2 regions of the Rhizobium sp. S96 genome follow, and region 2 is predicted to be linked to the other one. Evidence: predicted binding sites of a transcription regulator. Region 2 holds the regulator's gene; the other holds the start of a gene.
What was found. Region 2 encodes LexA, which represses DNA repair genes until DNA is damaged. Its sites were predicted from a motif close to TGTTCNNNNTGTGTTCNG; they were not measured.
Positions count from the first base shown of each region.

Region 1: QTL94_RS25810 (PA0069 family radical SAM protein) is a predicted target of LexA. The motif match lies at 2,107-2,124, and genes of this name have one in related genera.

Region 1 is NZ_JAUDRY010000037.1:195,110-199,865, reverse strand. Features, by position in the region: gene QTL94_RS25820 (phosphotransferase) at 1-94, shown strand, start outside; gene rnhB (ribonuclease HII) at 102-770, opposite strand; gene QTL94_RS25810 (PA0069 family radical SAM protein) at 882-2,039, opposite strand; gene QTL94_RS25805 (glycosyltransferase family protein) at 2,178-2,696, shown strand; gene moaB (molybdenum cofactor biosynthesis protein B) at 2,714-3,268, opposite strand; gene QTL94_RS25795 (4-(cytidine 5'-diphospho)-2-C-methyl-D-erythritol kinase) at 3,268-4,161, opposite strand; gene QTL94_RS25790 (tetratricopeptide repeat protein) at 4,168-4,756, opposite strand, start outside.
Region 2 is NZ_JAUDRY010000015.1:129,017-133,772, reverse strand. Features, by position in the region: gene eno (phosphopyruvate hydratase) at 1-733, opposite strand, end outside; gene kdsA (3-deoxy-8-phosphooctulonate synthase) at 875-1,717, opposite strand; gene QTL94_RS18215 (VOC family protein) at 1,714-2,598, opposite strand; gene lexA (transcriptional repressor LexA) at 2,801-3,523, shown strand; gene QTL94_RS18205 (ComEC/Rec2 family competence protein) at 3,504-4,756, opposite strand, start outside.

The sequences.
Region 1 (4,756 bases), on a different contig from region 2:
CGCTCATATCAAGGCCGGGCACGACGAGCTTTATCGCGCGGATATCGCCTATATCAGGCGCCGGAGAGCGGCGATTATCGCTGCGATCTGCTGAGCAAGGCCTATTCGCCGACGAGCTCGGTGCGCCTTAGCGGCCGAAAGGTCATACGATGCAGCGAGCACGGGCCGTGGGTCTCGATGCCGGCGCGATGCTGGGCTGTACCGTAGCCCGCGTGGGCGGCGAAGCCATAAGCGGGGAAAATGATATGGGCCCGGGCCATCATCCGGTCGCGCGTCACCTTGGCGACGATCGATGCTGCTGCGATGGAAACGGAGCGGGCATCACCTTTGACGACAGCCTGGCCGGGACAGTCGAGGCCAAGTGGCACATCGAGACCGTCGGTCAGCACATAGCTTGCCGGGACCGCCAGCCCGAGGATGGCGCGTCGCATCGCATCCAGGCTGGCCTTGCGGATATCTGTCGCATCGATCCGCGTCGCGCTCGACGAGGCAATTGAAACAGTGGCCGTTGCCAGAATCTGCTCGAAAAGCTCTTCCCGCTTCTGGGCGGACAGCTGCTTCGAATCGTTCAGTCCATCTGGAATTCGTTTCGGATCGAGGATCACCGCGGCGGCGACGACAGGCCCGGCCAGAGGTCCACGTCCGGCCTCGTCCGCACCGGCAACCGGCCAATGCCCAGCCTTGCGCGCCTTCTGCTCCAGCCGGAAATCCGGCACGAGCGGGACGTCTTCGAAAAGCATAGGAGAATCGGGTGGCGTGCGACGTTTCATGCGGCAGAACTTCGCACGCCAACCCGACTTCCTGCAAGTCCCCGGATCAGGGCGGCGGGCCGGGGACCTGGATGCGGACGGGCAGGGGAGCCATCCGCAGAGCTGAATTCATCAGAGCAGCGACAACTGAACTCCGCTGCCATCCGGCGGGACAAAGAGATCGTCACGCAGCGGCATGCTTCGCCTCGTCATGCCGAGCCGCTTCGTCGCCATCTCGAAACGGCGAGCGATCTGCCAGGCGTACGGGCCCGCGCCCTTCATACGTTTGCCGAACTCCGCGTCGTAATCCTTGCCCCCGCGCATCGACCGCACCAGGGACATGACATGGCGGTAGCGGTCCGGATAGTTCTGCAGCAGCCAATCCCGAAAGAGCGGCGAGACCTCCAGCGGCAGACGCAGGATGACATAGCCCGCTTCCAGTGCGCCCGCTGCCCTTGAAGCTTCGAGAATGCGCTCCAGTTCGTGATCGTTGAGCGCCGGGATCATTGGCGCGGCCATCACCGAGGTCGGAATGCCAGCCTCGCTGAGAAGCTTCACTGCCTCCAGTCGCCGTGACGGCGTCGAAGCGCGCGGCTCCATCGTCCGCGCCAGCTTGCGGTCGAGCGTCGTGATCGACAGCGACACACGCACGAGGTTCTTCTCGGCCATCTTTTTGAGAATGTCGATGTCTCGCAGGATCAGCGCCGACTTGGTGACGATCGAAACCGGATGGTTGGCCTTCTCAAGCACATCAAGGATCTGCCGCATGATACGCCATTCCTTTTCGATCGGCTGATAAGGATCGGTATTGGTGCCGATGGCGATGACACGCGGCTTGTATCCGGGCTTTGCCAGTTCGCGTTCGAGAAGCTTGGCAGCATCCGGCTTGGCAAACAGCTTCGCCTCGAAGTCGAGACCGGCAGACAGCCCCATATAGGCGTGGGTCGGCCGCGCGAAACAGTAGATGCAGCCGTGTTCGCAGCCACGATAGGGATTGATCGAACGATCGAATGGAATGTCCGGCGACTCGTTGCGCGTGATTGCCGTGCGCGGCTTTTCGATCTGTACCTCGGTCTTGAAGGGTGGAAGATCTTCCAACGTCTCCCAGCCATCGTCGAACGTTTCCCGACGCTGGGGTTCGAAGCGTCCGCCTGGGTTCAAGCCCGCTGCCCGCCCGCGACGACGGTCCACCTCGATCCGCAGACCGGAGGCAACGAGCATTGCGTCGGCAACGTCTGCCGTATTGGCAGGCGCAAACGCGGCCTGCCCTGCAAGGGACTGTTCGTTCATCGGATTCTCCGTCGACGGAAGACTTTGCTTCCGCCCGTTTTGATGATTAAATTCCTATCGGCAAAATGAGAACAATGCAAGAACAAAATAGGGAAAGTGCCGCTGGCAATTTTTTGTGCGGCGCTTTAAGAATAGGCAATGCTGACTGTTGTACTTGAATGCCAGGATCAGGAGCCTGAACTGGCGCAGACGTTATCGGTGTTGGTTGCAGGCGCAGTGGAGGGGCTCGTCAGTGACGTCGTGGTGCTTGATCACGACTCGCGGGACGGCACGTCGAGGGTGGCCGATGCGGCCGGCTGCCGGTTCCATTCCCAGTGGGATATCAAGGATATACTGGACTCGGCCCGCGGCGAGTGGCTGTTGTTCGTGGAGCCCGGTGCGCGGCCGCAGACCGGGTGGATCGACGAAATCGCGGAGTACATGGCGCTGAACAAGCTGCCGGCGCGGTTTACGGCGTCGCGTGGTTACAGGCGTCCGTTGCTGCAGCGCATCGGCCGCGCCTCATCTCCGCTGGAGTTTGGTTTTCTCGTTCCGAAGAAGCTTGCGATCACGGCGGCAAGAAGCGGGATGCGCCTCTCCGAGTTCGCGAAAGGGCAGAAGCTGCGCAAGCTGAGCAGCGAGATGATTCCGTCCTGGGTGGCCCGCGCCGCGCGATAGAAGCCGGGTGCCCGAAGCTATTTCTTCGGCGCGCCGCGTTTCAGGTGCTCATCAAGGCGCGGCATGATCTCCACGAAGTTGCAGGGCATGTGGCGATAGTCGAGCTGAGACTTCAAAATGCCGTCCCATGCATCCTTGCAGGCGCCGGGCGAGCCGGGCAGCGCGAAGATGAAGGTCGCGTTGGCGACGCCGGCGGTGGCGCGCGACTGGATCGTCGAGGTGCCGATCTTCTCGTAGGATATGCGGTGGAAGACTTGCGAAAACCCGTCCATCTTCTTTTCGAACAGCGGTTCCAGCGCCTCTGGCGTGACGTCCCGGCCGGTAAAGCCGGTCCCACCGGTGGTGATCACCACGTCGATATCGTCACGATTGGTCCAGGCCGTCACTTGTGCTGCGATCGCCGCGACATCGTCCGGGACGATCGCGCGGTCGATAAGCGTGTGGCCTGCGTCCGCGATCCGCGCGACAAGCGTGTCACCCGACCGGTCGTCGGCCAAGGTCCGCGTATCGGAAACGGTAAGGACCGCAATGCCGACGGGAAGAAATGGGCGGGTTTCATCAAGTCCTGCCATCACTGCTCTCCAACACGTGTCGTCGTTGCCTGGAAGTACCAGTCCGGTCGCCTGCTGTGAAGCGCGCGTGCCGCCGCCTCTGCCTCGGCCGCGCTATCGAAAATCCCAAAGCACGTAGCACCCGAGCCCGACATGCGCACGAACGTCGCGCCGCTGTCCTTCAGCATGGCGGACACTTCGGCAATAACGGGCAATATGGCAGTCGCAGGCTGCTCGAGGTCGTTGCGCATCGACCCGATCGCGGCGAGCCAGGATCTCCGTGAGCCGATGTCGAGCGGGGTGTTGTCCTTGGTTGCGAGCTTGCGGAAGACTTCTGGCGTCGAAACGGCCTGCAGCGGATTGGCAAGGACCATGGCAAAGGAGGGCAGGTCGCCAACCCGGACGATCGTCTCGCCGATGCCGCGCGCAATCAGCGGCTTGCTGACGAGGCACATGGGAACGTCCGCGCCGAGCCTGAGGGCAATCTGGTCGATCACGTTTTCCGGCAGGGCAGCGTTCCAGAGACGCAGCAGGCCGCGAACCGTCGCTGCAGCGTCGGCGGAGCCCCCGCCTATGCCCGAAGCAATCGGCAGGTTCTTCTGTAGGGAGATCCGAACCGGCGGCGCCGCGCCGCCTGCGTCAACGACTGCCTGGCGCAGCAGGTCGCGCGCCTTCAGCACGAGGTTCGTCCCGCTCTCGCTACCCAAGGCGTCACCGAAGCGTCCCGACAGCGCGAATTCGTCGGATTGCGCTGGCGAAAATTCCAGCCGGTCGCCATGCTCGGCAAAGGTCACCAGCATATCGAGAAGGTGGTAGCCATCGGCTCTCTGGCCCGTCACATGCAGGGCCAGATTGATTTTCGCAAAAGCGTCTTCGCTGACGATCGCGTCGCTCTCGCCACCGTTCTCAGACATGGATCGTCAGGACTTCTTGTCGACCGGCTTGGCAACAACCGGCGCCGGGTCAGGCTGCTTCTTGTCCGCGGCCTTCGGGTCCTCGCCGTCCTGCGGCAGGCCGTTGGCGATCTTGTCCTTGATCTTCGGGATCTGATCGGCTTCCGGTTCGAAGATCAGTGCGCGGTTCCACTGGAAGACGGCTTCGAGCTTGCGCCCGACGCGCCAGTAAGCGTCGCCGAGATGGTCGTTGATCGTCGAGTCGCCAGCCTTGATGGATGCTGCGCGCTCAAGCTCTTCCACGGCATCGTCAAAGCGGTTGAGACGGAAATAAGCCCAGCCGAGCGAATCGATGATGTAACCGTCGTCAGGACGAAGCTCGACAGCCTTCTTGATCATGGCCAAGCCCTCGTCGAGGTTCTTGTTCATGTCGATCCAGGAGTAGCCGAGATAGTTCAGCACCTGCGGCTGGTCCGGATTAAGTTCCAGTGCCTTGCGGAAGTTGGGCTCGGCCTGATCCCATTTCTTCAGGCGCTCGTAAGCGATGCCGCGCTGGAAGAACACGGTCCAGGTTTGCTTTCCGGGCAGGGGACCAATGGCTTCGACGGCCTTGTCG
Region 2 (4,756 bases):
TCGAGGCGCAGTCGAGGCCGAGATGGATGTCTTCGCCAGGCTTGTAGCCGGCTTTCTCGATCGACTTCATGATGAAGTCGAGGGCTTCAGGTGCGCTCTTCAGGCCCGGTGCGAAACCGCCTTCGTCGCCGACGTTGGTGTTGTGGCCCTGGGCGGCCAGTTCCTTGCGCAGCGTGTGGAAGACTTCCGAGCCCATGCGAACGGCTTCGCGGATGGAATCAGCGCCAACCGGCAGGATCATGAATTCCTGGAAGTCGATCGGGTTGTCGGCATGCGCGCCGCCGTTGATGATGTTCATCATCGGAACCGGCAGCAGGTGAGCGGAAGCGCCACCAACGTAGCGATAGAGCGGCAGGCCAGCAGCTTCTGCGGCAGCCTTGGCAACAGCGAGCGAAACGCCGAGGATGGCGTTGGCGCCGAGGCGCGACTTGTTCGGCGTGCCGTCCAGCTCGATCATGATGTTGTCGATCTGGATCTGGTTTTCAGCGTCGATGCCGCCGATGGCGTCGAAGATTTCCGTGTTGGCGGCTTCGACGGCCTTTTCAACACCCTTGCCGAGGTAACGCTTGCCACCATCGCGAAGTTCGACGGCCTCATGCGCGCCGGTCGACGCGCCCGACGGAACCGCCGCGCGGCCCATGCTGCCATCTTCCAGATAGACATCGACTTCGACCGTGGGATTACCACGGCTGTCGAGAATCTCGCGGGCGATAATGTCGGTAATTGCGGTCATCGGCTTTTCCTGCTTGAGAGTGGATAAATCGTTTGAAATCCGTCTTAATCGAAGATGCGCAAATTACAATGGCGCTTTGCGCATGCTTCGCAGCGATGTTCGTGCGTGGCCTATTACACGAACATGTCAGTCTTTTGAACGTCAGCCTTTCGCGATCGCGTCGAAGGCCAGGAGCTTTTCGAGAAGCCTCGGCATATCCTTGAGATAGACCATGTTCGGACCGTCCGACGGCGCGTTGTCAGGATCTTCGTGCGTCTCGACGAACACACCGGCGACACCGACGGCAACGGCCGCGCGCGCCAGCGTCTCGACAAACTCGCGCTGGCCACCGCTGGAACCACCCTGCCCGCCGGGTTGCTGGACCGAATGCGTGGCATCGAAAACCACAGGGGCGCCCATCGCCGCCATGATCGGCAGCGAGCGCATGTCGGAGACCAGCGTGTTGTAACCGAAAGACGCGCCACGCTCGCACAGCAGGATGTTCGGATTGCCGCTCGAATTCAACTTGTTGAGGACGTTCTTCATGTCCCAGGGTGCGAGGAACTGCCCCTTCTTCACATTGATCGTGCGACCCGTCTTGGCGGCGGCGACCAGAAGATCGGTCTGGCGGCTGAGGAAGGCCGGAATCTGCAAGATATCGACGACGGTGGCGACTTCGGCGCACTGTTCTTCGGTGTGAATGTCGGTCAGGACAGGGAAGCCATATTCCTTCTTGAGATCGGAAAAGACCTCAAGCGCCGTTTCCAGGCCGATGCCGCGCTGGGCGGACAGCGACGTGCGGTTCGCCTTGTCGAAAGACGACTTGTAGACGAGACCGATGCCGAGCTTGTCGCAGAGTTCCTTCAGCACGCCGGCAATCATGAACGCATGATCACGGCTCTCCATCTGGCAGGGGCCGGCGATCAGCGAGAGCTTGCCGGCGTTCGAAAACACCACCTGGCTGGTACCCTGGCCGACGGCTACTTCGGAATTTGTCTGGCTCATCGTTTCTCCTCGAAGGCGAAGAGCGCGCCCTGCCCGGACGCAGCCTTCACCAGAATTCGATTGTTCTTACGCGTGTAAGTGATCCCGTTAGCAGCCAAATGTGCTTCTGTCACGGCGAGATCAGCAACCTTGTAGACAATGCCGACCCCACGCAGACCGCGATCCGCGCTGGGCGCGACGAGATCGAAATAGGCATTCAACCCATCCGCCGACAAAATGCTGATGCGCACGTTCGGAGTGGCAAGGCTGATACCAAACGCCTCCTCCCGCACCGACGCCACGCCGGAGGCAAAACGCAGGAATGTGGCGAACGCCTTCGGATCCGGTGCCGCCAGCACGATCTCGGCGATACCGGTCACGCCGTTGACATGTGTCTCAAGCGCCTTGCGGTCCGTTGGCAGAGGATTGATCCGCTGGCAGGTGAACAGAAAGAAATCAGGGGCGCGAAGATCGGCGGCAAAGGCAAGCCGAAAGGCTGCGGTCGTCTCGGAACCATCCGGCATCTTCATCGGCCGAGCAAACTGCAGCATTTCGCCGCCGCTTATCCTGTCGGCGTGGAAGCGGGCGTGATCTCGATCGGCATCGGCGGTGCCGAAGACCACTGCCGAGAGACCGTCATCGCCGCAGCGGAAGCGAAAAGCACGATCGCGCGCAGTGAAGACGTTGCCCTTTTTGACCGACGTTTCATACGCATCGGCGCTCGCGATGCCGAGCGGCTCGAGGTATGTTTTGTCGGCGAAGAAGATGCAGGCGTTTTCGGTTCCGAACGGGTGGCGCGCATCCGCCGCGACGGTGAACCCAAGCTTGCCGAGACGCTCCCTGGCAAGGTCGATATTGGCGACGGGCAGCACCACGTGGTCCAGCGGATGAGCTTCACTCATGGCAGATCCTCTCCCGAAATCGCGAATGATGTGCGCTGCTAAGCGAGACAATGCAAGAGGCTACCGCCTCATAGATCGAATGAAGTGTAAAAACCGGACAATTCAGAGCCAAGTTTTACGAAAATTTAGCCACTTGCGGAACACATATGGAACATATAGTGTCTGTTCTGGCTTTGTTTCACAACCCTGGGGTCCGACTTCGATGCTCACGCGCAAGCAACAGGAACTTCTCCTCTTCATTCACGAGCGAATGAAGGAGTCAGGCGTGCCCCCGTCTTTTGATGAAATGAAGGATGCGCTCGACCTTGCGTCCAAATCCGGCATTCACCGGCTCATTACGGCGCTCGAGGAGCGCGGCTTCATTCGCCGGCTGCCGAACAGGGCACGCGCGCTCGAGGTGATCAAGCTTCCGGAGGCCTACAATCCGAGCCTTCAACGACGCGGCTTCTCGCCGAGCGTCATCGAAGGGAGCCTTGGCAAGCCTCAGCTGGTCACGCCTCCGGCACCGGCCAAGCCGGCACCAAGTACCGACAACGGCAATTCCGTTTCCGTGCCTGTCATGGGCCGGATCGCGGCGGGTGTGCCGATTTCGGCAATCCAGAATAACACGCATGACATCGTCGTCCCCGCCGACATGCTCGGCTCAGGCGAACACTATGCGCTGGAGGTCAAGGGCGACTCGATGATCGAAGCCGGAATTTTTGACGGCGATACGGTCATCATCCGCAATGGCAATACGGCCAATCCGGGCGATATCGTCGTGGCACTGGTCGACGACGAAGAAGCGACGCTGAAAAGGTTCCGCCGCAAGGGCGCATCGATTGCGCTCGAAGCTGCCAATCCCGCCTACGAGACGCGCATCTTCGGACCCGATCGCGTGAAGGTCCAGGGAAAGCTCGTGGGGCTTATTCGCCGTTATCACTAACGGCGACGTCAAAGGTGCCGCTGCGCCAGTCATAGGCGCGATGTATGCGCCATGGGCGTGATAGGCCATCATACGTCGTTGTCAGGACGGGCGCGCCCTGCTGATCGATGCGTATTTCGACCGCGCCACTTCTACGCAAAGTTTGGCCGGTAATAAGCATTGCGCCCGACCGACATTCGCGCAGACGAATGCGGGCCGGGGTAATGACGATATCGGCGGCGTCGCAAGCCGGCCCGAGATAGGCCAAATCCTCGATGACGTTGACGATATAGCCGTTGTCGAGGGTGGCGATACACCAGGCGCCTTTAACGCAGACGAAACTGTTTGCCGAGCCGTTCGCTGCGGCGTTGCGCATCGTGCGGAGCGCGGATCGCCGTTCGTCAAACGACAGAGCGTATGACCGGTCGTTGCGCTCCTTCGTCTTCTTGGGAAGTGTGGCCTTGATGAACGCCGGAGGCTGATGCTCTTCGGCGGCGAGGGCTCGCTGCCACTGGCCGAATATGAAGTCGGGCGGGCGCTCCCGGTTGGAGGCCATGCGGGTTCCGCGCAGAATTGCCACCAGGGATCCGTCTTCCGCAACAACGACATCAGGTGCGGGCAATGAAGGCAGCAACGCCACCGTGAATGTCGCGATACCGACGATGGCGGCGCCCAGATAGCGCAAACGCGTTCGCAGCAAAGTCAGGACCAGAAATCCGAGAACCGCTACCGGGAAATACCAGGACGGCAGGCGCCCGATATCGACATTGCCACCCCAGGACGACACGAGCTTGGCGATCCCGATGACGACATCGAGCCCGAGGCCGGCGATCTTCCACGGCAGCACATCGAGACCGAAGGGCGTCAGCAACATCGCAAGCATGCCCATGGGCATGACAACGAAGGATATGACTGGCATCGCCATGAGATTTGCCGGCAAGCCGTATGAGCTCAGCCGATGGAAATGCTCAATCGAAAACAACGCCGTCGAAAAACCGCCGATCATGGAGGTGAGCACGATGCCGCCGAAGAAGCGTGCGACGGCGACCACCGGCATGACCCATGGCAGCTTGAGAAAGGCGTTGTCGGTCGGCCTTCGCCCGGTCCAGATGGAATAGCCGGCGACCAGCGCCAGCGTCGCCGCAAAGGACATCTGGAAGCTGGGACCCAGGACCTCCGACGGCGACAGCATCACGATCACCAGCGCTGACAAGGCGACGTTGCGAAGGCTTATCGACGGTCGATCGAACAGGA